Regions from separate parts of the Pseudomonas sp. NY15181 genome, predicted to be linked through region 1. Evidence: predicted binding sites of a transcription regulator. Region 1 holds the regulator's gene; the other holds the start of a gene.
What was found. Region 1 encodes sigma-54, which starts transcription at its own class of promoters, with help from an activator protein. Its sites were predicted from a motif close to ANTGGCATNNANNTTGCTNT; they were not measured.
Positions count from the first base shown of each region.

Region 2: a site for sigma-54 is predicted at 1,671-1,690, ahead of ACNFBT_RS15960 (circularly permuted type 2 ATP-grasp protein). Genes of this name have one in related genera too.

Region 1 covers NZ_JBLUPT010000008.1:124,048-127,449, reverse strand. The annotation lists gene lptA (lipopolysaccharide transport periplasmic protein LptA) at 1-276, shown strand, start outside; gene lptB (LPS export ABC transporter ATP-binding protein) at 276-1,001, shown strand; gene ACNFBT_RS18875 (RNA polymerase factor sigma-54) at 1,246-2,745, shown strand; gene hpf (ribosome hibernation-promoting factor, HPF/YfiA family) at 2,824-3,132, shown strand; gene ptsN (PTS IIA-like nitrogen regulatory protein PtsN) at 3,142-3,402, shown strand, end outside.
Region 2 covers NZ_JBLUPT010000006.1:133,858-137,259, forward strand. The annotation lists gene ACNFBT_RS15950 (ABC transporter ATP-binding protein) at 1-9, opposite strand, end outside; gene ydcS (putative ABC transporter substrate-binding protein YdcS) at 210-1,382, opposite strand; gene ACNFBT_RS15960 (circularly permuted type 2 ATP-grasp protein) at 1,732-3,144, shown strand; gene ACNFBT_RS15965 (alpha-E domain-containing protein) at 3,149-3,402, shown strand, end outside.

The DNA.
Region 1 (3,402 bases):
CCCGCCTACTTCGAACAGAAGCCCGCGCCGGAGAAAGAGATCACCAAGGCCTACGGCCTGACGATCCAGTATTTCGTCACCCAGAACCGCGTCGTGCTGATCGACCAGGCCAAGGTGATCCAGGAAGGCAACACCTTCGAAGGCGAGAAGATCGTCTATGACACCCAGCGCCAGATCGTCAACGCAGGCCGCGCCACCGGCGCCCAGGTGACCACACCGCGCCCGCGTATCGACATGGTCATCCAGCCCAAGAAAAAGCAGGATCAAGCGCAGTAATGGCTACGCTCACCGCTCAACACCTCGCCAAGAGCTACAAGAGCCGGCAAGTGGTCCGCGATGTCAGCATGAGCATCGACAGCGGACAGATCGTCGGCCTGCTCGGCCCCAACGGAGCGGGCAAGACCACCTGCTTCTACATGATCGTCGGCCTGGTCCGCGCCGACCAGGGCGTGGTCCGCATCGACAGCCAGGACGTGACCCACCTGCCCATGCATGGTCGCGCGCGCGCCGGCATCGGCTACCTGCCGCAGGAAGCCTCGATCTTCCGCAAGCTGTCGGTGGCCGACAATATCAGCGCAATCCTCGAAACTCGCAGCGACCTGGATCGCAGCGGCCGCCAGGAGGCCCTGGAGAGCCTGCTCGAGGAATTCCACATCCACCACATTCGCGACAACCTCGGCATGAGCCTGTCCGGTGGTGAGCGGCGCCGCGTGGAAATCGCCCGTGCCCTGGCCAGCTCGCCGAAGTTCATCCTGCTGGACGAACCCTTCGCCGGCGTCGACCCGATCTCCGTGGGCGATATCAAGCAGATCATCCATCACCTCAAGGCCAAGGGCATCGGTGTGCTGATCACCGACCACAACGTCCGCGAGACGCTGGATATCTGCGAAACCGCCTACATCGTCAACGACGGTCAACTGATCGCCGAGGGCAGTGCCGAGACCATCCTCGCCAACGACCTGGTGAAGGAAGTCTATCTGGGTCACGAGTTCCGCCTCTGACCCAGCGGCGGCCGCCCTCCTGGCCGCGCTCCATCCCCGCCACCCACGGCCCGGACCTGCATCCGGCGCCGCGCCTCGGGCCGCCTGGCAGTTGCCCGATAATCAGGTTGTAACGAAAGGTCGACAGCCCCTAGGCAAAGCGTCCAGACTCAGGCATATAATTTGCTTCCTCGCGGCGCTCCGGCGTCCGTAGTCGTGGATATGGCGCTTGCTGCGCCAGCGAACAAGGTGCCTAGTTCCAGCCATGAAACCATCGCTCGTCCTCAAGATGGGCCAGCAGCTGACGATGACTCCGCAGCTGCAACAGGCCATCCGACTGCTCCAGCTCTCCACGCTGGACCTGCAGCAGGAAATCCAGGAAGCCCTGGAGTCCAACCCCATGCTGGAGCGCCAGGAAGACGGCGAGGACTACGACAACAGCGACCCTATGGCCGATGGCGCAGAGTCCGCCCCCACCGCCAACAGCAACACCCAGGACAGCTACCAGGAAAGCACCACCCCCTCCGCCGACAGCCTCGACGAGGACCAGTGGGCCGAGCGCATTCCCAGCGAGTTGCCAGTCGACACCGCCTGGGAAGACATCTACCAGACCAGCGCCAGCAGCCTTCCCGCCAGCGACGATGACGAGTGGGACTTCACGTCCCGCACTTCCGCCGGCGAAAGCCTGCAGAGCCACCTGCTCTGGCAACTCAACCTGGCGCCGATGTCCGACACCGACCGCCTGATCGCCCTGAGCATCATCGACGGCATCAACGACGACGGTTACCTCGAAGAATCCCTCGACGACATCCTTGCCTCCATCGACCCCGAACTGGGCGTGGAGATGGACGAAGTGGAAGTCGTCCTGCGCCGCGTGCAGCAGATGGAGCCCGCCGGCGTCGGCGCGCGCAACCTGCGCGAATGCCTGCTGCTGCAGCTGCGCCAGATGCCGGCCAACACCTACCTGCTGGCCGAGGCCCAGAAGCTGGTCGCCGACCACCTCGACCTGCTCGGCAGCCGCGACTACAGCCAGCTGATGCGGCGCATGAAGCTCAAGGAAGACGAGCTGCGCGAAACCATCGAGCTGATCCAGTCGCTGCACCCGCGCCCCGGCTCGCAGATCGAGTCCGGCGAAGCCGAATACGTGGTGCCGGATGTCATCGTTCGGAAACATAACGAGCGCTGGCTGGTGGAGCTGAACCAGGAAGCGGTGCCGCGCCTGCGCGTCAACTCGCAGTACGCGGGCCTGGTGCGCCGCGCCGACTCCAGCGCCGACAACACCTTCATGCGCAACCAGCTGCAGGAAGCGCGCTGGTTCATCAAGAGCCTGCAGAGCCGCAACGAAACGCTGATGAAAGTGGCGACCCAGATCGTCGAGCATCAGCGTGGCTTCCTCGAATACGGCGAAGAGGCGATGAAGCCTCTGGTCCTGCACGACATCGCCGAAGCCGTGGGCATGCACGAGTCGACCATCTCGCGCGTCACCACGCAGAAATTCATGCACACCCCGCGTGGCATCTTCGAGCTGAAGTACTTCTTCTCCAGCCACGTCAGCACCTCCGAGGGCGGCGAATGCTCGTCCACCGCGATCCGCGCGATCATCAAGAAACTGGTCGCGGCGGAAAGTCCGAAAAAGCCATTGAGCGACAGCAAGATCGCTGGTTTACTGGAGGCACAGGGCATTCAAGTGGCACGTCGCACCGTCGCCAAGTACCGGGAGTCCTTAGGGATTGCTCCCTCCAGCGAACGTAAGCGACTGGTATGACGTTGATCCACGCCAAAGTGTTCCGGCGGCAGGCCACCTAACCTGCCACTTACACACGGGCAATAAGGAGAAAGCGGTATGCAAGTCAACATCAGTGGACACCAACTGGATGTGACCGACGCCCTGCGCGACTATGTCGGCGAAAAACTCGGACGACTGGAGCGCCACTTCGACAAGATCACCAACGTTCAGGTCATCATGGAGGTCGAAAAGCTAAAGCAGAAAATCGAAGCCACCCTGCACATCGCAGGTGGCGAAGTGGTGGCCTGTGCCGAACATGAGGACATGTACGCGGCCATCGACCTGCTCACCGACAAGCTCGACCGCCAACTGATCAAGCACAAGGAAAAATACCTCGAACGCCAGCAGGGTGTTGGTGTTCGTTAAACCCTCCCTATGATTCGACTTGAGCAAATCCTGACCCCCGGCCGTTCCCTGGTGAACGTGCCGGGCGGCAGCAAAAAACGCGTCCTTGAACAAATCGCAAACCTGGTAGCTCGAGAGCTGCCAGGTTTCGACGCGCAAGACATCTTCGAAAATCTGGTGGCCCGGGAACGCCTGGGCTCCACCGGATTCGGCAATGGCATCGCCATACCGCACTGCCGCCTTCCCGGCTGCCAGTCTCCCATCAGCGCCATCCTGCACCTGGACCACCCG
Region 2 (3,402 bases), on a different contig from region 1:
TGTGGTCATGCTGCTGGCTACCTGAATGGCGGGGCTGCTTCAGAAAAGGTAGCGCATGGGGGCGAGGGTGCTTGCCGGCGTGCGGGAAAGGTGAGGGCTCTTCGCAGGATCGAGGGGGACGCCTGGTTCTTGCTCGCGAACAGCTCCGCAGCGGAGGTTGGTTCGCGAGCAAGCTCGCTCCTACAGGTCAGTCACGGCGCGAGCGGGCGTCACCTCCCGCCCATGATCGCGATGTAGTCCTGCGTCCAGCGGCTGTACGGCACGCACTGCCCCTGGCTGCACTTGGCCTGCGGGGTCTTCCAGAAGGCGATGCGGTCGAACTGGTCGTAGCCGTTGGTGGCGCAGCCCTGGGCACCGAGCAGCTGGCTGCCGCTGCAACCGGCGGGGGAGGCGGGCACCGAGCCGAACCAGGCGGCCACGTCGCCCTGCACCTTGGGTTCCAGCGACCAGTTCAGCCACTTGTAGGCGCAGGTCGGGTGCTTGGCGTCGACGTGCATCATGGTGGTGTCGGCCCAGCCGGTCACCCCTTCGACCGGGATGGTCGACTGGATCGGCTGCTTCTCGCCCACCAGCGCGTTGACCTGGTACGGCCAGGAGCCGGAGGCGGCCACGCCTTCGTTCTTGAAGTCGCTCATCTGCACCGTCGCGTCGTGCCAGTAGCGGTGGATCAGCTTCTGCTGGTCGCGCAGCAGCTTGAGCGTGGCGGCGTACTGTTCCTCGTTGAGCTCGTAGGGGTCCTGGATGCCGAGGGCGGGGTTGGTGGTCTTCAGGTACAGCGCGGCGTCGGCGATGTAGATCGGCCCGTCGTAGGCCTGCACGCGGCCCTTGTTGCTCTTGCCGTCGGGCAGCTTCTGTTCGCTGAACACCACGTTCCAGCTCAGCGGTGCCTTGGGGAAGACCTTGGTGTTGTACATCAGCACGTTCGGGCCCCACTGGTAGGGCGTGCCGTAGTGCTTGCCATCCACCGTGTGCCACGGCGCGTTCTGCAGGCGCGGGTCGACGTTTTTCCAGTTGGGGATCAGGGCGGTGTTGATCGGTTGCACGCGCTTGCCATAGACCAGTCGCAGCGAGGCATCGCCCGAGGCGGTGACCAGGTCGTAGCCGCCCTTGGCCATCAGGCTGACCATCTCGTCGGAGGTGGCGGCGGTCTTCACGTTGACCTTGCAGCCGGTGTCCTTCTCGAACTGAGTGACCCAGTCGTAGTTCTTGTCGCTCTCGCCGCGTTCGACGTAGCCGGGCCAGGCGATGATGTCGAGGGCGCCTTCGGGCTGGCCCAGTTGTTTGAGCGCGTCGGCGGCCTGGAGGGAGGCGCTGCTGAGCAGGCTGACGCAGGCGAAGGCCAGCGCCGCGGCTTTCCCTGAAGACAATTGCACTGATGACATGAATCGACTCCTGTTGTTCTTCGTTGTCGGAGCCTCTGCGGCCGAACCGCGCCGTAAGGTCGGCACCTGGTTGATAGCGATGTGCCCCATCGGGAGGGGTGCTCTTGCAGCGTAGTTCCGGCCCCGGAGACTGACAAGAAAGCCCCCTGCGCCCTGCAAGGCCCCGCCCGCTGGCCCTTGCGGCCCCAAACGGGGCGCGCCGGGACGCACCGGCCGACAAAGCGCACCAAGGGAGTGCGAGGCGTTCGAGTGGTCTTTGCAAGTCATTGAACCAAAAGGAAATCTACCTCTGGCACGAGCCTTGCGATGCTCTTCCCAACCGAGGACAAGCGGCAGCAAGGAGTAGAAAATGGCTCGGGTGTTCTATGACGAAATGCATGACGCCGCTGGCGCCTGCCGACCGCACTACACGGAGTTCGCCCGCTGGCTGGCGGACATGCCCGGTGAACAGCTGCAACAGCGCCGCCGCGAGGCCGACCTGCTGTTCTATCGCGCCGGGATCACCTTCACCCTCTACGGCGACGACCAGGGCACCGAGCGCCTGATCCCCTTCGACACCATCCCGCGCAGTATTCCCGCCAGCGAGTGGAAGATCATCGAGGCCGGCTGCATCCAGCGCGTGCAGGCGCTCAACCTGTTTCTCGCCGACCTCTACCACGACCAGCACATCCTCAAGGAAGGCCTGATTCCGCCCGAGCAGGTCCTGGCCAACGACCAGTACCAACTGGCCATGCAGGGCCTGGATGTGCCCGGCAACGTCTATGCGCACATCGCCGGCATCGACCTGGTGCGCGACGGCAACGGCGCCTACTACGTTCTTGAGGACAACCTGCGCACCCCCAGCGGCGTCTCCTACATGCTGGAGAACCGCAAGATGATGATGCGCCTGTTCCCCGAGCTATTCGGCGCCCAGCGCATCGCGCCCATCGACCACTACCCGAACCTCCTGCTCGATACCCTGCGCCAGGCCAGCGAAGTGGAGCAGCCCTGCGTGGTGGTGCTGACTCCGGGTCGCTTCAACAGCGCGTACTTCGAACACGCCTTCCTCGCCCGCGAAATGGGCGTGGAGCTGGTGGAAGGCGCCGACCTGTTCGTCCGCGACGAGCGCGTCTACATGCGCACCACCTCAGGCCCGCAGGCGGTGGACGTGATCTACCGCCGGGTGGACGACGACTTCCTCGACCCGCTGGCCTTCAACCCCGACTCCATGCTCGGCGTACCCGGCCTGCTGGCCGCTTATCGCGCGGGCAACGTGGTGCTGGCCAACGCCATCGGCACCGGCGTGGCCGACGACAAATCCGTCTACCCCTACGTGCCGGAGATGATTCGCTTCTACCTGGACCAGGAGCCCATCCTGCACAACGTGCCGACCTGGCAGTGCCGCCGCCCGCAGGACCTGTCCCACGTGCTGGCGCACCTGCCCGAACTGGTGGTGAAGGAAGCCCAGGGCTCCGGCGGCTACGGCATGCTGGTCGGCCCGGCATCGACCACGGCGGAAATCGAAGCCTTCCGCGCCCGGCTGATAGCGCGGCCGGAGGCCTATATCGCCCAGCCGACCCTGAGCCTGTCGACTTGCCCGACCTTCGTCGAGAACGGCATCGCCCCGCGCCACATCGACCTGCGGCCCTTCGTGCTCTCCGCGCCGGACAACGTGCGCCTGGTGCCCGGCGGGCTGACCCGCGTGGCGCTGCGCGAAGGCTCGCTGGTGGTCAACTCGTCACAGGGTGGCGGTACCAAGGACACCTGGGTGGTGGAGGACTGAAACCATGCTCAGTAGAACCGCTTCCGACCTGTACTGGATGTCGCGCTACCTGGAGCGCGCCGAGAACCTCGCGCGCATGCTCGACGTGTCCTACTCGCTGTCGCTGATGCCCCAGGACGACCGCGGTAATGGCCTGGAGGAACTGGCCATGCCGCTGCAGATCACCGGCAACCTCGACGCCTACCTCTCCCGCCACGGCGAGCTGCACGCCGAGCGCATGCTGAACTTCTTCGCCCTGGATGCGCAGAACCCGGCGAG